DNA from 4 places in the Streptomyces sp. NPDC093984 genome. Region 1 is predicted to be linked to each of the others. Evidence: riboswitches for the same ligand, from Rfam matches in the RefSeq annotation. Region 1 holds a riboswitch; each other region holds the start of a gene.
What was found. Region 1 has a riboswitch for cyclic di-AMP ahead of ACIRC0_RS08385 (transglycosylase SLT domain-containing protein). Riboswitches for the same ligand answer to the same signal wherever they lie in the genome.
Positions count from the first base shown of each region.

Region 2: linked by a shared signal. The riboswitch ahead of ACIRC0_RS03060 (peptidoglycan DD-metalloendopeptidase family protein) and the one ahead of ACIRC0_RS08385 (transglycosylase SLT domain-containing protein) in region 1 are both predicted to bind cyclic di-AMP.
Region 3: linked by a shared signal. The riboswitch ahead of ACIRC0_RS19395 (M23 family metallopeptidase) and the one ahead of ACIRC0_RS08385 (transglycosylase SLT domain-containing protein) in region 1 are both predicted to bind cyclic di-AMP.
Region 4: linked by a shared signal. The riboswitch ahead of ACIRC0_RS30780 (transglycosylase family protein) and the one ahead of ACIRC0_RS08385 (transglycosylase SLT domain-containing protein) in region 1 are both predicted to bind cyclic di-AMP.

Region 1 is NZ_JBIWIM010000002.1:127,954-132,938, forward strand. It holds gene ACIRC0_RS08375 (FAD-dependent oxidoreductase) at 1-445, shown strand, start outside; gene ACIRC0_RS08380 (HAD family hydrolase) at 716-1,528, shown strand; gene ACIRC0_RS08385 (transglycosylase SLT domain-containing protein) at 1,572-2,087, opposite strand; cyclic di-AMP (ydaO/yuaA leader) riboswitch at 2,092-2,256, opposite strand; gene ACIRC0_RS08390 (polyprenyl synthetase family protein) at 3,148-4,158, shown strand; gene ACIRC0_RS08395 (outer membrane lipoprotein carrier protein LolA) at 4,435-4,985, shown strand, end outside.
Region 2 is NZ_JBIWIM010000001.1:645,210-650,194, forward strand. It holds gene ACIRC0_RS03050 (SGNH/GDSL hydrolase family protein) at 348-1,133, opposite strand; gene ACIRC0_RS03055 (DUF6250 domain-containing protein) at 1,260-1,997, opposite strand; gene ACIRC0_RS03060 (peptidoglycan DD-metalloendopeptidase family protein) at 2,154-3,089, opposite strand; cyclic di-AMP (ydaO/yuaA leader) riboswitch at 3,094-3,250, opposite strand; gene ACIRC0_RS03065 (alpha-galactosidase) at 3,574-4,985, opposite strand, start outside.
Region 3 is NZ_JBIWIM010000004.1:744,891-749,875, reverse strand. It holds gene ACIRC0_RS19405 (PrsW family intramembrane metalloprotease) at 1-769, shown strand, start outside; gene ACIRC0_RS19400 (aldo/keto reductase) at 815-1,759, opposite strand; gene ACIRC0_RS19395 (M23 family metallopeptidase) at 1,848-2,870, opposite strand; cyclic di-AMP (ydaO/yuaA leader) riboswitch at 2,882-3,038, opposite strand; gene ACIRC0_RS19390 (PP2C family protein-serine/threonine phosphatase) at 3,250-4,455, opposite strand; tRNA gene ACIRC0_RS19385 (tRNA-Met) at 4,922-4,985, opposite strand, start outside.
Region 4 is NZ_JBIWIM010000011.1:37,794-42,778, forward strand. It holds gene eno (phosphopyruvate hydratase) at 1-359, opposite strand, end outside; gene ACIRC0_RS30780 (transglycosylase family protein) at 752-1,447, opposite strand; cyclic di-AMP (ydaO/yuaA leader) riboswitch at 1,452-1,618, opposite strand; gene ACIRC0_RS30785 (transglycosylase family protein) at 1,817-2,803, opposite strand; gene ACIRC0_RS30790 (cytochrome P450) at 2,985-4,286, opposite strand; gene ACIRC0_RS30795 (nucleoside triphosphate pyrophosphohydrolase) at 4,283-4,985, opposite strand, start outside.

The DNA of each region.
Region 1 (4,985 bases):
GCCCACCCAGACCCGCCACTACCTGGTGCGTCGCGTCCTCGGCCCGCTCGGCGCGTGGTGGCTGCGCGACCGCTTCCAGGAGAACGTGCAGGTGCGTGAGGTCGAAGGGATCATCCGTGCGTCCGTGGCGGACGGCAGCCCGGCCCTGACGGTCCGGACCCACACGGGCCGCACGGAGAAGATGACCGCGGACCACGTCATCGCCGCGACCGGCTACCGCGTGGACATCTCCGCGATGGACTTCCTGGGCCACGAACTGCGCACACGGCTGGCGGTGAGCCGGGGCGCCCCGAAGCTCGGCGCGGGCTATGTGTCCTCGGTCCCGGGCCTGTACTTCACGGGCCTGCCGGCGGCGGCCTCGTACGGGCCGGTGATGCGATTCGTCTGCGGCACGGAGTTCGCGTCGCCGCGCCTGGCGAAGCACCTGGCGACGGCTCACGGCTGACACCGGCCGGCCACCGGAGCACCCCGTGGCCCTTCCCCTCGGAAGGGTCACGGTTGTGGAGTCGGATGCCGACCGGTTCTCGGCAGGAGGGCCGGAGATCGGCCGGCGGTCGACAGACGCCCGGAGGTCGGCCGGTTATCGGCAGGGGGCCCGGAGGCCGGCCGTGGGTCAGTCGTGGGTCAGCCGTGGGTCGGCCGGTTCACGACTGGTGGCCGGACGTCAGTTGGTTCGCGGTGAATGGCGGGGGTGTTCCATCCGTATTCTCTGATCATGGCCGCACCCCTCGCATATTCACTCATCGCCACTGACCTGGACGGGACGCTGCTGCGCGGTGACGACACGCTCTCCGACCGGTCCAGGGACGCGCTGGCGCGGGCCGCCGCGGCCGGCGTGCAGCACCTCGTGGTGACGGGGCGTCCGGCCCCCAGGGTGCGGCCGCTGCTCGACGACCTGGGCGGCAGGGGGCTCGCGGTGTGCGGACAGGGCGCGCAGGTGTACGACGCCGGCGCGGACCGGCTGCTGTTCTCCGTCACCCTGGACCGGGAGTTGGCCGAGACCGCGCTCGGCAAGATCGAGGCCGAGGTGGGGCAGGTGTACGCGGCCGTCGACCAGGACGGCGTGGACGGGCTCACGCTCATCGAACCCGGCTACCGGATGCCGCACCCCACGCTGCCCGCGGTGCGGGTCCAGCGGCGCGACGACCTGTGGTGCGCGCCCATCAGCAAGGTGCTGCTGCGCCATCACACCCTGACCGACGACGAGTTGGCGACGGCGGCGCGCAGCGCGGTCGGTTCGCTGGCGACGGTCACCATGTCCGGGCCCGGCACGGTCGAACTCCAGCCGTGCGGCATCACCAAGGCGACGGGGCTCGCGCTCGCCGCCGAGTATCTGGGCCTCGGGCCGTCCCGGACCATCGCGTTCGGTGACATGCCGAACGACATCCCGATGTTCGACTGGGCCGCGCACGGCGTCGCCATGGCGAACGCACACCCCGAACTCAAGGCGGTCGCCGACGAGATCACGAAATCGAACGAGGACGACGGCATCGCCGTCGTCCTCGAACGACTCTTCAGGGGCCGCTAGACCTCGGCTTCAGCCTCAGCCCCGGTACGCGCGGCGCACAGCGTCAGTACGCGCCGTGGACGTTGTCGATGGAGCCGTACCGGTGGGCGGCGTAGTTGCACGCGGCCGTGATGTTCGCCACCGGGTCGTAGATGTTCCAGGACGTGCCCGGCACGTGGTACGCGCGGAAGGTCGGGTCGATGACCTGGAGGAGGCCCTTGGACGGGATGCCCATCCGGGCGTTGGAGTCCCAGAGGTTGATGGCGGACGGGTTGCCCGACGACTCGCGCATCACGTTGCGGTAGATGCCGTAGTAGGAGCCGGGGATCCTGTGCTGCCGCATGACGACCAGCGACTGACGGATCCAGCTGTCGAGGTTTCCGGCGCGCGTCGTCACGGTCTTGGCGGCGGCGGTCGTGGTCGTCGCGGAGGTGGGGGTCGCGGCGGAAGCGCTGGTCGCTCCCAGGACCGGAAGGGCCAGAACGGCGGCACCCGTCCCCGCGACAGCGAGGGCACGGGTGAGGCGCGCGGCCTTGGAGCGGCGGTCCCGACGGCGTGCGGGCAGGGCGAAAGCGGGCATGTCGTAGTCCTCTCCGGCGCCTGCGAGGTGAGCTGTCGGGTTCGGGCTGGGAGGTGCCCGGCCGTGTCCTCGGTGTCGAGGCATCGGCTTCACCCCAAGCCGTTCCGGCGCTGTGTCCGGTCCGGCGACTTACCTGGGTCCCCCGCTCCTGCCGTGGTGGTCAATGGATCGCGGGCGGCGGCAGGATTCGGCGTTCCGCTCGGATCGATTGGGAAGGTATGCGAGAGCACATGTCGGGAACAAGCCTGGAAGTCACACTGCGAGGTAAATGACCATGAAATGCGGGAATAAGGGATGTGATCCATTTTGTTGAACAGAGTTCAACTTGGCATAAGCAAAGGGGAAGTTGAGATTCCGCATGCTCCGCACCGCCTTCCGGCGGCGTGAGCTAACTCACTCGCGCTTTCCTTGATCGCCACCCGTAATTCAGGGCCCTGGGGCGGCAATTCGGACAAAAGGTTCGGCGTCCGTCTTCGATGGCGGTATTTATGGGGGCGAATTGCGGCAATTCGGACATCGTTCGGGTCTACGGGAACTCTCCATCTCCGGATCCGAAGGCGTGACCGACGTCACTCGTCATGCCATCTCGTCACGCCCTGCGGATCTGTACGCGCGCGTGCCTCGGGTTCCGCGCGCCCCCGTCAGGACCGGGTGTGCGCCCGGCCGGGTGATGGTGCCGGGCGGGGCGGCCGGGGGCCGCGTGACCCTGCGGAGGCCTTGGGGGTGCCGGGCTGCTCCGGAGGCGGGATGCGAGGGGGCGTTTCAGGGGACCGGTGCGCGTCGCCGGCCACCGGGAGGGGCAGCTTTCCGCTATGTCGCTCCAAACCCGCTCGTATCACCTGATCAAGAACATGCCTCTCGTGATCCGATACGGCCCGGCCTGGAACAGCGGGCACTCGTGGTGATCGAAACCCGACCGGATACGCTGACTTGAGTGATGGCGGCGACAGATCGACAAACTCGGTGAGCCGAGTCGTCCAGGCGACGCCATCGATCAAGTGACCGACCTCGATACCGACCGTGTGATCGTCAGCAGACGTCAGCAGACAGGAGACCTCACGTGACCGTCGTCGGGCCGTTCGGGCTGAGCGTGCGGGACCAGGCTCTGGAAGCCGATGTCCAGGCCGGATTGGCCGCTGTCGAGGAAGGGCTGCTCGACGCCACGAAGAGCGAGGTGCCCTTCATCACCGAGGCCGCGCAGCATCTCGTACGCGCGGGCGGGAAGCGGTTCCGGCCGCTGCTCGTCATGCTCGCGGCGCAGTTCGGTGACCCGTACGCGCCGGGGGTCGTCCCCTCGGCCGTGGTCGTGGAGCTCACCCACCTCGCCACGCTGTACCACGACGACGTGATGGACGAGGCCGATGTGCGGCGCGGGGTGGCCAGCGCGAACAGCCGCTGGGGCAACTCGGTGGCGGTCCTCACCGGCGACTTCCTGTTCGCCCGCGCGTCCCACATCCTGGCCGACCTCGGCCCGGAGGCGGTCCGCATCCAGGCGGAGGCGTTCGAGCGGCTCGTCACCGGCCAGATCCTGGAGACGGCGGGCCCGCGGGACGGCCGTGACCCGGTGGAGCACTACCTCGACGTCCTCGCCGGCAAGACGGGCTCCCTGGTGGCGGTGGCGTGCCGCTTCGGCGCGATGATGTCGGGCGCCGACGAGACGGTCGTGGACGTGCTGACGCAGTACGGCGAGCGTCTCGGCGTGGCGTTCCAGCTGGCCGACGACGTCCTGGACATCGCCTCCGACTCCCACGAGTCCGGCAAGACACCGGGGACGGACCTGCGCGAGGGCATCGCGACCCTCCCGGTCCTGCGCCTGCGCGAGCGGGCCCAGCGGCACGGGCTGCCGGAGGACGTCGCCCTGTGCGAGCTGCTGGAATCCGACCTCACGGACGACGCCCGCCACGCCGACGCCCTCGCCCGCCTCCGGGTCCACCCGGCCCTCGAGCAGGCCCGACGCGACGCGGTCCGCTACGCGGAGGACGCCCGTTCGGCTCTGGCCCCGCTGCCGGACTGCGGCGCGAAGGCGGCCCTGACGGACATGTGCGACGCGGTGGTGCACCGGGCGGGGTGACGCGCCAGGCGTCCCCCTGAGCCCCGCGCCCGGCGTGTGCCACGTCACACGTCCTTCGGCGCGCCCTGCCGACCCCTACGGGTGGGGCGCCGTGTCCCGCCCGTCATGTCATACCCCAGAAGTACGCGGAGTTGGCCCCGCGGTCTGACGCTTCCCTCCCGGTGATTTGGTCATATGGAGAGGACCACCTCACAGGAGTCCGGGGGAGAATGGCGGCGCAGGGGTGGACGAGTGCACGGACAGCAGGCCGCCGCCGACTACGGAGGTAAGGCACACATGGCACCGTACGAATCCGACGACAGCACACCCGCCGGGGAGGTCGAGGACGTACGCGACGGGCGGCGCAGGGCCGCGCGGTACGTCGTCCCGGTCACGGTCGTGGGCGTGGCGGCGGCGACGATCGGGCTCGTCCCGGCGTTCGCCGGTTCCGGGGATCCCGACCTGCCGAAGATCAGCGCGCAGCAGCTCATCGAGAAGATCGCCAAGTCGGACGTCCAGCAGATGTCCGGCACGGTGACGATCAGCACGGACCTGGGCCTGCCCAACCTGGGCGGCCTCGAGGACAGCCTGGCCTCGGGCGCGCTCTCCCAGGGGGGCGGGCAGGGCAAGGGCGACTCGGCCGCCGACCCTAGCTCCAAGCTGCTGGAGCTGGCCTCCGGCACCCACACCGTGCGGGTCGCCGCCGACGGCCAGGACAAGCAGAAGCTCTCGCTGATCGAGAAGGCCGCCGAGTACAGCGTCATCCGCAACGGCGACCAGGTGTGGGCGTACGACAGCGCATCCAACCAGGCGTACCACGCGACCGGCGCGGGCGAGCACAAGAGCGG
Region 2 (4,985 bases), on a different contig from region 1:
TGGGCGAGCCCCGGGTCCTCGCCCGTGAACCGCGGCGGCGGGCGCCTCGACGTCGTCGACGGACAGCTCCGCAGTCGCCGCCGAGATCGTCGGCACGGGCTCCGACCGCGTGGACGCCCCGGTCTGGGCCATCGGCGGCAGGGCGCGGTCCGGGTGGCTGAGGGCTGCCGCCCCCAGCCACCGGCCCCGGGCTCCGCCCCCGGATCCACGCTTCGGCCTGAACGGCCTCCCCCCTCCCCCGAGCTCTTCGAGCAGGGGGACTCGCAGACCAGCTGAATGATGCCGTCCGGTGCAGCCGGTTCGGGCACATCAGCCCCTCCGGCGGTCGAGGAGTGGAGGCCCGGGCCTCACACCGCCTGCGCGATCCGCACCCTGATGTCGTCCGGCGACAGCGTCCCCTTGGCCACCACCCGGTCCCCCGACGACTCTCCGCGCAGCCGCCGTCCGATCCACGGCACCAGGTACTCGCGCGCCCAGTGGATGTCGTCGCGCCGTACCTCGAACGTGCCGCGCGGCGGCAGGGGCGGCCACGGCTGGTCCGGATCGGCCGGTACCTCCATGCCGAGAACCTGGCCCGCCCGCAGGGCGACGCGGGTGTGGCCCTCGGGCGAGAGGTGGAGACGGTCGTCGTCCCAGGCGCGCCGGTCCTGCACGGACTTGAGCGACCACAGGTCGAGGACCGGGCAGCCGTACCGGTCCGCGATCGCCCGCACATGGCCGTTGTAGGTGGCGATCTTTCCGCGCAGATGCTTGAGCACCGGCACGTCCCGTGTGTCGAACCCGGTGGTCACCATCACCGTGCCGACGGCGGACGTCAGGACCGCGACGGCCCGCTCGAACCGCTCGGCGACGTCGTCGGGGTCGGTGCCCGGCCGGATGATGTCGTTGCCGCCCGCGCAGAACGAGACCAGGTCCGGAGCCAGTTCGACGGCCTTCGGGACCTGGTCCTCGACGATCTGGTCGAGCAGTTTGCCGCGCACGGCGAGGTTCGTGTACCGGAAGTCGCCCTCGGGCCGCCGGTCGGCGAGGAGGACCGCGAACCGGTCGGCCCAGCCGACGAACTGCCCGTCGGGCCCCGGGTCGCCGACACCCTCGGTGAAGCTGTCCCCCACCGCCACGTACGACCCGATCACTGATCTGTTGTCATTCTTCGAATCGTCTGCCACATCGGTCCATGATTCACCTTGTGATGTGAGCTACGCGACCGTAGGAAAAGGTTGACGGATGGTGAGATAAACCACTCGCCGCATCTGCGCCGATCAGGAATAGGCCTCTGATCGGGGGTGTTGGGCGAGCCGCCGGACGCTGAACCCGGTGATCCGGAAGTGGCTCCAGACCGTCCGGAACGCGAAGTGCCCGCTTGTGTACGGCTCGGAGTCCACGTAGTCGAAGACGAGGCGGCCGTTGTTCCACCACTGGACCCGGCTGCCGTCGGACACGATCCGGACGTGGTTCGGCTCGCCCGCGACGAGCAGCGGCTGCGTGTAGTCGTGGACCAGCGGGCGGACGCCCGGCTCGCCCACGTAGCGGCGCATTCGTGTCGTGGTGTTGGAGTTGGCGCCGTAGCCCACGTAGTACGTCTTCAGGTAGTCGTACTCGGCCAGGGCGCCGCCCCGCGGGGTGGCGAACAGGTCGTCCGGGGAGCGGACGTCGACGGCGTTCCAGAAGTTGTTGAGGTCGGAGACACGGTCGTTCGCGCCGCCGGCCGAGACCGCGGTCGCCGTGTACCCGAGGACGTACGGCCCCTGGAGCCGCTGCCGGAACCAGACCGTGGCGCCGCTCGGTACGTCGATGTCGAGCACCCCGCGGTCGGCCGTGACCGTGCCGCCGTCCTGCAGTTCCACGGCCCACTGTCCGAGTCCGTGCCGGAAGTCGTCGTACGCGAGGAGTCGCCCCCGGCGGTGGCGGGGCGCGGCGTTCGCGGTCGCGGCCGGTGCGAGCGCGGCCAGGGCGGCACCGGAGGCGAGTGCTCCGAAGGCTCTGCGAGTGGTCGTCATGCGGTACGACTCCTTGGGTGGGCGCGGCGGCACATTCAGAAAGCGCTTGCTCCCGATCACTGTGGGCCGTGGTCGCACTCCTGTCGAGACCGCGTGAACGCCGGAGGCCGGACCCCCAACGGGGCCCGGCCTCGCGGAAAATCGCGGCGGGTGGCGTCAGCCGACGGTCACGCCGTGGGAGCGCAGGTAGGCCACCGGGTCGACGTCCGACCCGTAGTCGGGGGTCGTGCGGATCTCGAAGTGCAGATGCGGTCCGGTGACATTGCCGGTCGCGCCGGACCGGCCGACCTGCTGCCCCTCGGCGACGGTCTGGCCGGCGGCGACGGAGATGTGGGACAGGTGGGCGTACTGGGCGTAGCGGCCGTCGGCGAGCCTGATGACGACCTGGTTGCCGTACGCGCCGCCCCAGCCGGCGGCGACCACGGTGCCCGCGGCGACGGCCTGCACGCTGGTGCCGGTCGGGACGACGAAGTCCACTCCGGTGTGGTGGCCGCTGGACCACATGCCGCCCGCGACGTGGTAACCGGTGCCGAGGACGGCACCCGTGACGGGCAGGGTGAAACCGGCGGAGACCGTGGCGGTCCTGGCGGCCTTCCTCGTGACGGCCCTGGACGGCTTGGACTTTGCGGCCGGCGGGGTGGTCGTCCTCGTCGCGGCCCGGGCGCCGTCCAACGTCAGCTTCAGCCCCGGGTGGATGAGCGACGGGTCGGAGCCGACGGCCGAGCGGTTGTCCTCGTAGAGCCTGTGCCAACCGCCGTCGACGTGCTGTTCGCGGGCGATCTTCTCCAGCCAGTCGCCGGCCTCGACCGTGTAGGTCCTGCTGCCGGTCGCCCGGTCCGCACCCTGCTTCACGGTGACGGGAACCGCGGTGGCGGCCTTCTCGGCAGCGGTGGCAATCCCCTGGGAAGCGGTGGCGGTCTCCTGGGAGGCGGTGGCGGCCTTCTCGGCAACGGACGAGGCCGGGGTGGCGGCATGGGCTTCGGCCGCCCCGACCAGGGGCAGCGCGAGCGCGGCGCCGCCGGTTCCGGCGACGGCGAGGGAACGGGTGAAACGCCGGGGCTTGGGACGGCGGTGCTTACCCTTCGCGGGCATGGTGAATTCCTCTCCGGCGCCTGCGAGGTGAGCTGTCGGGTGCGGACTGGAGATGTCCGGCCGTGCTCACGCACGGCTTTACCCCTAGCCGTTCCGGAGACCGGAACAGGCATGGTTCCTGTGGGTCCCCCGCTCCTGCCGGGCATGGGTGTGTGTGCGGGCTCCGGGCGGCGGCAGGATTCGGCGTTCCGTCCGGATGGATGGGGAACGTAAGCGAACAGGACGCGCAGCGACAACTGTTCGCCTCCCGGCGCGCACCTTTCTCATGCTCCTCACCGCAAGCCCCCGGTGACGCTCCGTCGATCCGGCGGCTCGGGGCTTCACCATTTCCCTGGACAATCACCGAATTACATGCACATGGCAACAGCGGAGCGTCACGCCTATGACACTGCTCACGTGCCGGCTCTTCAGAAGCCCTTCATCCAGGCCGAGTTACAAGGAATCAGTCAATCCGGGCACGACGATTTCAAATTCAGACGCAGATTCAGATCCGGCGCAGCCGGATGACCGTCGCATCGAAGTCACCGCGCAGCGCGGGCCGCAGCCCATGATGCAGAAGGACCGCGCCCCGGTGCAGTTCGCCGGTTTCCCGGCATTCGTACGTCGCCGCCGGGTCCAGGCCGCGCAGCCGCAGCGGGGCGACCGGCTCGCCGTAGTGCTGTGCCTGGAGCCAGGCGAGGACGACGCTCTCGTCGCCGAGGACGTACTGCACCGCGCTCAACCCGCCCGCCGGCGGCCGCAGCCGGTACAGGTCACCGCGCTGGACCACGGGCCGGATCTCCTTGTAGAGGCCGACCCAGTCCCGCGCTTCGGCCAGCTCCTCCTCGGTCCACTGCGCGAGGTCGCCGCCGACACCGAGCACCCCGGCCATGGCGCTGACGAACCGGAAGCGCAGCGCGCTCACCCGCCCGTTGAGCATCGCGTTCGGACTGTCGGTGACCCAGGCGGCCATCACCCGGGCCGGATGGATCTGGCTGAAGCCGTGCTGGATGGCGAGTCGGTCGAGCGGGTCGGTGTTGTCGGAGGTCCACACCTGGTCCGTACGGCTCATGACGCCCAGGTCGACACGTCCGCCGCCGCCCGAGCAGGACTCGAAGGCGACATGGGGGTGCGCGGCCCGCAGCCGGTCCAGCAGGGCGTAGAAGGCGCGCACGTGGTCGACCCACAGTCGCTGCGGGTAGGGCTCGCCGGGCCAGCCGGCGTCGGTGAAGCAGCGGTTGAAGTCCCACTTCACATAGTCGATCGGGGCGCTGGAGAGCAGGGCGTCGAGCTGCTCCCAGAGGTACTCCTGGACGTCCTCGCGGGCGAGGTTGAGCACGAGCTGGTTGCGGAACTCCGTCCGCTTCCGCCCCGGCTGGTACTGCACCCAGTCGGGGTGGGCGCGGTAGAGGTCGCTGTCCGGGTTGACCATCTCGGGCTCGACCCAGATGCCGAACTGCATGCCGAGGGCGTGCACGTAGTCGGCGAGCGGTTTGATGCCGGAGGGGAAGCGGTCCGGGTTGGGCCGCCAGTCGCCGAGCCCGGCGCGGTCGCTGGTACGGGTGCCGAACCAGCCGTCGTCGACCACGAACAGCTCCACCCCTATGGCCGCCGCCCGCCGCGCCAGCGCCCCCTGCTGCTCCTCGGAGATGTCGAACTCGGTGGCCTCCCAGGAGTTGTAGAGCACGGGGCGGTCCCGGTCGGCGTCCGGGACGATGTGCGCGCGCTGGTAGGCGTGCCAGGCACGGCTCGCGCCGCCGTGGCCGCCGTCGCTCCACAGTCCCGCGAAGACGGGGGTGGTGTACGTCTCCCCCGGCGCGAGGAGCAGCAGACCCGAGTCGTCGTACCCGGCGCCGCCGGTGATCTGCACCCGGGCGTCCGGGAGCTGGGCGACGGCGATCCGCCAGGTGCCCGACC
Region 3 (4,985 bases), on a different contig from region 1:
GATGTCACCCTTCGCGCACCCGCTGTTCACCGTGCTCACCGGCATCGGCTTCGGCATCGCCGCGCTGTCCGCGGAGCGCCAGCACGTCCGGCGGGTGCTGACGCCGCTCTGCGGGCTGCTGCTCGCGATGGGCATGCACTCCATGTGGAACGGGTCGTCCACGTTCGGCCAGTACGGGTTCTTCGCGGTGTACGCGTCGTTCATGGTGCCCGCGTTCGGGCTGCTGACCTGGCTGGTCATCTGGACGCGTCAGCGGGAGCTGCGGACGGTGCGGGAGGAGCTGCCCGCGTACGTGGTCGCCGGGTGGATGGGGCCGGTGGAGCCGTTCGTGCTCGGTTCGATGCGGGCGCGGCGGCTGGCACGTGAGTACGCGAGGCAGCAGTTCGGGAAGGACGCGGCGCGGTCGGTCGCGCGGTACGAGGCGTACGCGACGTCGCTGGCGTTCCTGCGCCACCGGGGGCGCCGGGGGCGGACGGGCGCCGATTTCGTCGTACGGGAACGGGAGTTGCTGACCGAGCTGTGGGCGCGCCGGGAGGTGGCGCGGCCGGCGCTGGCGTATGCGGCCCGGGCGACGGCACCGGTGGCTCCGCCGGTGTGGCCGGGGTACGGGCACGCGGCCTTCCAGGGGACGCCGCAGTACGGCCCGGTGGCGCCGCAGTACGGCCCGGCGATGCCGCACTACGGTCAGGCGGTGCCGCAGTACGGTCCTGCGATGCCGCAGTACGGTCAGGCGGTGCCGTATCCGGAGTACAACCCCTATCGCACCTAGGAGTTGACGCGGTCTCGGCACCGCCGGATTCCGCCGTCCGACGGGCTACGCCGACGCCTCCGTCAGCTTCGCCACGTCCTCGTCCGTCAGCGTCAGGTCCGCGACGGCCAGCAGCGCCGGCAGCTGCTCCACCGTCCGCGCCGACGCGATCGGTGCCGCGACCGTCGGCTGGGCCGCCAGCCAGGCGAGCGCCACCGTCGGGATCTCGGCGCCCCGGGCCTCGGCGACCTCGTCCAGGGCCGTCAGGACCCGCTGCCCGCGCTCGGTCGCCAGGTGCTTGGCCGCGCCCTCCGCACGCGCCGACTCCACCGTCGTACCCGGCCGGTACTTGCCGGTCAGGAAGCCCGAGGCCAGCGCGAAGTAGGGAACCGCCGCGAGCCCCGCACGGGAGGCGAGGTCCTGCAGCGCACCCTCGTAGGTGTCCCGCGAGACCAGGTTGTAGTGCGGCTGCAGCGCCACGTACCGCGCCAGGTTCTCGCGGTCCGAGAAGTCCAGGGACTCCTTCAGGCGCTCGGCGGAGATGTTGGAGGCGGCGATGGCGCGCACCTTGCCCGCCTTCACCAGCTCGTCGAGCGCGCCGATGATCTCCTCGACCGGCACCTCCGGCTTGTCGAAGTGCGTGTAGTAGAGATCGATGTAGTCGGTGTCCAGACGGCGCAGGGACGCGTCGGCCGCGGCCTTGATGTTGGCGGCGGTCAGGCCCTGGTAGTCGGGGTGCTGGCTGACCTTGGTCGCGATGACCACGTCGGAACGGTTGCCGCGCGCCTTCACCCACTTGCCGATGATGGTCTCGGACTCGCCGCCCTTGTTGCCCGGCACCCAGGCCGAGTACGAGTCGGCCGTGTCGAGGAAGTTCCCGCCCGCCTCCGTGTATGCGTCGAGGACGGCGAAGGACTGCGTCTCGTCGGCGGTCCAGCCGAAGACGTTGCCGCCGAGGGACAGCGGGAAGACCTCGAGATCGGAAGAGCCCAGCTTGCGAAGAGAAGTCATGCCCTGTGCCAACGCCCGGACCGGGCCGGCGTCTTCCGGGAAGCCCGCAAAGATCTTGCAAACGATCAGGCTCTTCGCGGGGGTGGGGTCAGGGGTTGAGGCCCTTGCCGCGCAGCCAGGCCAGCGGGTCGATGGCGGCGCCGCCGTTCGGGTGGACCTCCAGGTGCAGGTGCGGCCCGGTGACGTTGCCGGTCGCGCCCACGCGGCCGATGACGTCGCCCGTGCTGACCTTCTGCCCGACCGTGACGCTGATCGACGACTGGTGGCAGAACCACAGCTCGGTGCCGTCGTCGAGGGTGAGGATCGTGCGGTAGCCGTAGGAGCCGGCCCAGCCCGCCTCCGTGATCGTGCCGCTGTGGACGGCCTTGATGAGCGTGCCGGTGGGCGCGGCGAAGTCCAGGCCGGTGTGGAAGCCGGAGGACCACATGGCACCGGCGTCGCCGAAGCGGGAGGTGAGGGTGTAGGAGGAGGTCGGCAGCGTGAACTGCCGGGCGAGTGCGGCGAGCCGCGCGGCCTCCTGCGCCTGCTTCTTCTCGGCGGCGGCCTTGGCCTGCGCGTCGTCCTGCGCCTTGGCCGCCGCGGCGGCGGCCTTCTTCACGGCGGCGTCCTCGGCGGCCTGCGCCGCCGCCTGCGCGATCCGGTCCTGCTGGGACTCGGCCTGCTGGATGATCCGTGCGCGCAGCGCCTCGCCCGCGCCCTTCGAACCGGCGGCGTCGGTGGCCTCCCCGGCGTCGGTCCGGCCGACGCTGCTGAGAGCGGTGGCCGAGCTCTTGGGGGCGCCGGAGTCGTCGCCGATGAGCGCCTTGGCGGATTCCGTGACCGAGGAGAGGTCCGGCAGGGATATGGACACGGGCGGCTTGCCGGACTGCGCGGTGGCCATGCCGCCCGCGCCGACGGCGGCCATCACACCGACGCCGAGGACGGTGGAGCTGCGGGCGAGCCCGCCCCCGCGCTGCTTGACGACGCGGTGCCGGCCGCGGACGGGGCGGATGGAGTCCTCGGTGGGGTTCCACTCCTCCCAGGGGCCCTCGTCGATGCCGGGTGCGACGTCGAGCGTCTGAGTACCGTTCGGGGCGAACGAGGTGTTCTGGGCAGGCCGGTTGAACGCCACGTGGGCGCACTCCTTTCCTTCCGTCTCGCCTACCGGGTTAGCTGACGGGTTCGGAGCAGGAAGGTCTCCTACGCGCGTATACCGGCCGTACGGAACGGCGGTATCCGCGTGATTCACCCCAAGGTGGTGGTTCCCCGGTTCCCTCGCGGGATTCGGCAGGCGCGCACGGAGCCGCCTTCGGTGACGGCTGGGACGACCGCGCTGCGTTATCGAACGTTAATAGACCCGAGGCCTGTATTCCAAGCCGTTCAGGCAGATCCGTTCCCGCCGCCGACCAGGACTTTCATGGCCTGAACGGAGGAAATCGGGCGAGTCGCCCCCGTCTCAGCGACCTCATAGGTATTGACCGTACGTCAGTTGTTATGCGGAAGGACATGGCTCACTCACTCGTCGTCACCGCGCTCAGGGGGCGCCCGGGCCGGCGCACGGCCAGCAGAGCCATGTCGTCCGTGCCGCGGCCACCCGTGTGCCGGGCGACCTCGCGCGTGACGGTGCTCAGCAGGGCGCCGGGCCCGGGGAAGACCCGTCCCGCGAGGCGGACGGCGGGGTCGTAGAACCGGCCGTGCGCGTCCCGTGCCTCCGAGACGCCGTCGGTGTGGAAGAGCAGCGTCGAGCCGGGCGGGAAGTCCCACTCCTCCACCCGGTCGGGCCAGACGCCGAGGTCGCCCATGCCGAGCGGCAGCGCGGGCTCGCGGGCCTGAAGTTCTCGCAGGGAACCGTCCGGGAGCAGGAGCAGCGGGGCGGGGTGGCCGCGGTTGACGATGCGGACGACGCCGGAGCCGTGCGGGATCTCGGCGAGGACCGCGGTGGTGAACCCCTCGTACGCGTCGGGCCCCTCGCGTCCGGCGCGGTCGCGTGACAGCGCCCGCTCCAGGCGCTGGGCGACGGCCTCGAGTGTCGGCTCCTGTTCGGCGGCCTCCCGGAAGGCGCCGATCACGACGGCCACGGCGGTCACGGCGCCCATGCCCTTGCCGCGCACGTCGCCGACGACGAGCCGTACCCCGTGCGGGGAGTCCTGGACGGTGTACAGGTCGCCGCCGATGAACGCGTCGGCCTGCGCGGCCTCGTAGCGGGCGGCGATGTCCAGCCCGCCGATCCGGGCGGCGGGTTCGGGCAGCACCGCACGCTGCGCGGCCTCGGCGATCTGGCGGGCGGAGGCGAGGCGGGCGACGTTGCGGCGGACCAGAACGTTGATGAGGACGGCGAGGGCGGCGACGGTGACGACCGTGGCCACCTCGGTGACCTCGCCCGCCTTTCCTAGCACGCCGAGCCCGAGGTGGACCGCGAGGACCACGACGACGGCCGCCGTGCCGGTGAGAACGGTGCCGCGCAACGAGAACAGGGGCGCGGCGACGAGCGGCGCGGCGGTGAAGAGGGGGCCGGCCGCGTAGTCGAACGGGGCGAAGAGGTCGAAGCAGACCCCGGCGACGATCAGCAGCCCGGGCAGGGCCCGCAGAAAGGCCCGCGCGTACGAGATCCGCCGCTCCTCGGCCTCCGTGGCGGCCTCCGCCTCGGCCCCTCCGTGCGCCGGCACCGGGAGGGGCCTCGCGCCGGGGGCGGAGACCGGGGCGCCGGGGTCGGGCACGGGGGCTCCGGGGGTTCCGGGGGCTCCGAGGAGCCGGGCGGATCGGCCGGATCGGCCCGACAGGCGGTCCTCGCGGTCGGGGAGGCACCCGGCGGACCGGTTGCCGCGGTCGGAGGGACGCCCGCCCGACCGGTCGTGACGGCCGGAGGGACGCCCGCCCGGCCCGTCGTGACGGCCGGAGGGACGCCCGCCCGACCCGTCGTGACGGCCGGAGAGACGCCCGCGCGACCGCTCGTGGTCCTCGGCCTCCTCCTCACACGGCCCATCGGGCCCACGCCGCTCGTCGGGATCGTCCTGCTCCCATGACCACCGCTCGCCTGCTTGCTGCACCACCCGTCCAGGCTTCCCGGAAGGGCGGCGGGGGGCGACCGCTGTGGGCCGGGCGGAGTAGCCGCCAGTGGGTGAAAGAGAGCCGGGGAAACACCGAGGGCCGGAGCCCTTTCGGACTCCGGCCCTCGGCCTTCAGTAGCGGGGACAGGATTTGAACCTGCGACCTCTGGGTTATGAGCCCAGCGAGCTACCGAGCTGCT
Region 4 (4,985 bases), on a different contig from region 1:
ACGGCGAGGGAGACGCCGAGGATCGCGTTGGCGCCGAGGGAGCCCTTGTTGTCGGTGGCGTCCAGGTCCATCATCGCCTGGTCGATCAGGCGCTGCTCGGTGGCGTCGTAGCCGACCAGCTCCGGGCCGATCTGCTCGATGACGGCGAGGACGGCCTTCTCGACACCCTTGCCCTGGTAGCGGTTGGGGTCACCGTCGCGGAGCTCGATGGCCTCGAAGGCGCCGGTGGAGGCGCCGGACGGGACGGCGGCACGACCCGTGCTGCCGTCGTCGAGGCCGACCTCGACCTCGACCGTGGGGTTGCCTCGGGAGTCCAGGATTTCCCGGGCTACGACGACGTCGATGGACGGCACGAGCATCTCCTTCTTGGATGTGACGCTGGAAGTGCGGGGCTGTCTGCCTTGCGGCTGTGCCTTGCGACTAGAGCCTAACCGCCCCGGGCTGTCGGCCGGCCTACCGACCGTCCCGTGGACAAGGTGACGGTACACATTGTTCCTGCCCGGAACAAAGAGCCGGGGAAAGGTGGGGTGAAATCCGCGCGGCCGGGCGGCGAAGCGGCCGGAGGACAAGGGACCGGAGGACAAAGGGGCCGTAGGACAAAGGGGCCGGACAGCAGAAAGCCCCGCTCCGGCGCGTACGGGGGAACACGCACCGGAGCGGGGAGCCCGTGGGGACGGGGGTGGGCCCTCACGTGACCCCCACGGTGGGGGTCACGACTGGGAGGGGCCGCGGTCCGGCTACCGGGTGGCTGTCACTTCAGGTGCAGCTGCTGGCCCGGGTAGATCAGGTCGGCGTCCTGGACGATGTCCTTGTTCAGGTCGAAGAGCTTCTTCCAGCCGCCCTGGACGTGGTGGCTCGCGGCGATCGAGCTGAGGGTGTCGCCCTTGACCACCTTGTACTCGCCGTCGCCCTTCTTGACCTTCTGGCCGGTCGGGGTGGTGACGGTCTTCTTCGGGGCCGGGCGCTGCGCGGAGCGGTTGGCCGCCTGCTGCTCGGTCGAGCGGGTGGTGGTGCTCTTCGGGGTGGTGCTCTTCGCGCCGCTCGAGGAGCCGGTGGCCGCGGAACCGTTGTACGTGGCGCTGGTCAGGCCCTTGCCGCACACCGGCCAGGCGCCCTTGCCCTGGCCCGCGAGGACCTTCTCGGCGACGGCTATCTGCTGGCCCTTGGTGGCCAGGTCGGCGCGGGAGGCGTAGGCGGTGCCGCCGTACGCGGCCCAGGTGGAGTTCGTGAACTGCAGACCACCGTAGAAGCCGTTGCCGGTGTTGATGTGCCAGTTGCCGCCGGACTCGCACTGGGCGACGGCGTCCCACTGGGCGGCGGTGGCCGCGGAGGCGTTCCCGGCCGCGAGGAGCGGGCCTGCGATGGCAGCGCCGGCGACACCGGCGAGCGCGATGGCACGGGTGGCCTTGGACGAGCGGCGGTGCTTACCGTTGCCGGAACACAGCATGGTTCGTTCCCCTCACCGACGCCTGCGAGGTGAGCTGTCGGGTTCGGGCCGGTTGAGTTGCCCGGCCGTGCCCCTTGCGGGACACGGCTTCACCCCGAGCCGCTTCCGGTCAACTCCCGGACGCGGCGCCTACCTTGGGTCCCCCGCTCCTGCCTACGGCGCTTGACGCGACGACTGTTCCCGTACGGCCGCTGGCAGGATTCGGCGTTGCGACCGCAGGGGCTCGCTGTGGCGAGCGATCACGACCGTAAGCAGTCGATCGCCGGAATTTCAAAGACGATCAGGGCTTATGAGACCCATATCTCACTTTCACCAAACAGGACATTCAGCGCGAAGTGGGTCGCGAACTTCCGCCATACAAGGGGCAGTTCAGGACGACCCGCCGGTCGGGTCGGCGTCGAGGGCAAGGCTCTGACCGGGGAGGATGAGGTTCGGATCGGCACCGACCGTCTGCTTGTTCGCCTCGTACAGCGACGTCCATCCGCCGCTGACGTCAAGGGAGTCGGCGATGGACGACAGATTGTCCCCGGGGCGGACGGTGTACGAGCCGTCGACGGCGTCGCGCGCGTCCGCGGTGCCGCGTGAGGCGTGCCGGCCGGACGCGTCCGACGTACGGCCGCCCGCGGCACTCTCCTCGGCGCTGTCGCCGCGATGACGGCCGGCACCCGAGGCCTCGGCCGAACTCGCCCCCGAGGAGGCATCGTTCTGTGCCGACTTGTCCGACTCATCGTCCTTCGTCGTGGCCGTCGGCGCGCTACCGGACTCCTGTGCGCTCTTGGCGGTGTCGGCGGTCGACCCCCCGGACGAGGGCGAGGGTGAGGAGGGCAAAGCGGATGAAGAGGATGAAGAAGGCGACGAAGTGGTCGACGCGGACGATCCGGGCGAGTCAGACAGGCCGGAGTCGAGGCCGGAATCGGAGGACGATCCGCCGTGGGACGACGAGTCCCCGGCGACACCCGTGTCGACGTCGGCGGAGCCGGAGTCCTTGCTCAGGCCGTTCAGCAGGCCGCAGGTGCCCCAGACCCCGACGCCCCGGGCCGCCAGGACCTTCTCGGCGACCGCGATCTGCTGCGAGCGGCTCGCCTGGTCGGGGGTCGGCGCGTAGTCGAGACCGCCGTACTTGTCCCAGTCGTCCTGCGTCAACTGCAGCCCGCCGTAGTGGCCGTTGCCGGTGTCCGCGCTCCATGAGCCGCCGCTGACGCACTCCGCGACCTGGTCCCAGGTGGTGCCGGTGGCCGCGCTCGCGCCGGTGGCGCCGAGCAGCGGGATCGCGATCGCTGATCCGGTCACCCCTGCCGCGACGAGGAGAGCCGGAGCCTGACGGGGGCGACGGTGACGACCGTTCCCGGAGAGCATGCGGTTGCCTTTCACACGACAGCATCGACCGACGCGACGGCCGTGGCGTGCGGACCGCCGCGTTGCTGCGTGAACGTATCGGCACTAGATCGCTTGTCACAAGTTAATGCAGCGCAGATCACGTGAAGATCACAGAGGTGAGATCCTGTCATCTTCTTGTGACCGTCGGAGTGTTCGCATGTCATGTCCGGATGTCGGCGGGAGCTTCGTGACCTTTCTCCGGTACCGGTGTGAACGCCACGGGCAGCGTGCGCAGGCCCCGCATGATGAGTCCGCCGCGCCGGCGCAACGCGGACGGGTCGACCGCGAGCCGCAGGTCCGGCAGGCGCGTCAGGAGCGTGGCGAGCGCCGTCTGTCCCTCCAGGCGGGCCAGGGGCGCGCCCAGGCAGTAGTGGATGCCGTGCCCGTACCCGAGGTGCTGGTTGTCGCGGCGGGAGAGGTCGAGGACGTCCGGGTCGGCGAACCGCGACGGGTCCCGGTCCGCGGCGGCCAGGACCACCAGGACGGGGTCGCCGGGGGCGATGTCCTGCCCGCCGATGGTGAGCGGCCTTGTGGCGAACCGCCAGGTGGCCAGCTCCACCGGGCCGTCGTAGCGCAGCAGCTCCTCGACGCCCGTCTCCAGCAGGTCGCGTTCCCCGGCGGCGAGCGACCGCTGCAGACGGGCCCGCTGCCCGGGGTGCCCGAGGAGCGCGAACGTGCCGTTCCCGATGAGGTTGACGGTGGTCTCGAACCCGGCGAAGAGCAGGATGAAGGCCATCGCGGCGGCCTCGTTCTCGGTGAGGTGCTCGCCGTGGTCGGAGGCGCGGATCAGCCCGGAGATGAGGTCCTCGCCGGGGCCGGGCTCGGCGGGCAGCGCCAGGCGCTTGCGGTGGATGAGGTCGGCGAGGTAGCCGCGCATCTTCTTCACGGACCGTGCGACGCCGCCCCTCGGTCCTCCCCCGTGGCGGATCATCATCCCGGCCCAGTCCCGGAAGTCGTCCTGGTCCTCGCGCGGGACGCCGAGCATGTCGCAGATGGCGTAGATGGGGAGCGGGAAGGCGAACTCGTGGATGAGGTCGGCCTCTCCCCTGCCCGCGAACCGGTCGATGAGCTGGTCGGTGAGTTCCTGGACCCGCGGCGCGAACTCCGCGACACGCCGGGGCGTGAAGGCCTTGGAGACGAGCCGGCGCAGCCGGGTGTGGTCCGGCGGGTCGATGTTGAGCAGATGGGTCATCAGCTCGGCCTTGCGCTCGCCGGGGATGCCGGTCTTGCCCTTGGCGTGCGCGGGCTCGTCGTGATGCGCCGGGTTCTTGCTCAGCCGCGGGTCGGCGAGGGCCTGCTTGGCGTCCGCGTACCGGGTGACCAGCCAGGCCTCCACACCGCTCGGCAGCCTCGTCCGGTGCACGGGGGCGTGCTCCCGCAGCCAGGCGTAGGCGGGGTACGGGTCGGCGGCGAACTCCCAGGTGAACAGTTCGGGGGCCGGGGAGGCGGACTGGCCGTTCACTTCTTCGAGCCCCCGCTCTCCACCTCCCGGATCGCGTCCCGGTACGCGCGTGCCGCCGCGCGCAGGGCCGCCTCCGGGTCCACGCCCTCCGCCTCCGCGCGCGCGGCCAGCGCCAGCAGCTCGTAGCCGATGCCGTCGCCCTGCGGGAGCGGGACCTGAAGGCCCGCCGTGCGGACGCGGGAGTGCAGCTTCGCGGCGAGGGCGAGGCCCGGCTGGCCGAGCGGGATGCCCTCCGTCACCGACGTGCGCCGCTTCTCGACCGCCTTGGTCCGCAGCCAGTGCTCCTTGACCTCCTCCGGCGTCGTCGCGCTCTCGTCCCCGAACACGTGCGGGTGGCGGTGGATCAGCTTGGTGACGATGCCGCCCGCCACGTCGTCGATGGAGAAGGGCGCCTCCGGGTGCTCCTCGGCTATCCGGGCGTGGAAGACGACCTGGAGCAGGACGTCGCCCAGCTCCTCCCGCAGCTCCTCGCGGTCGCCCGCCTCGATGGCCTCGACCAGTTCGTACGCCTCCTCGATGCCGTACTTGGCCAGGCCCAGGTGGGTCTGCCGGGACGACCAGGGGCACTCGGCGCGGATGCGGTCCATGACCTGCACCAGGTCCAGGAGACGGGCGCCCGGGAGGTCGTACGACGCGGGCAGCAGCTCCAGCTCCGGCATCTGGACGCGGCCCGATCCGGCGAGGCGCGCCAGGCCGTCC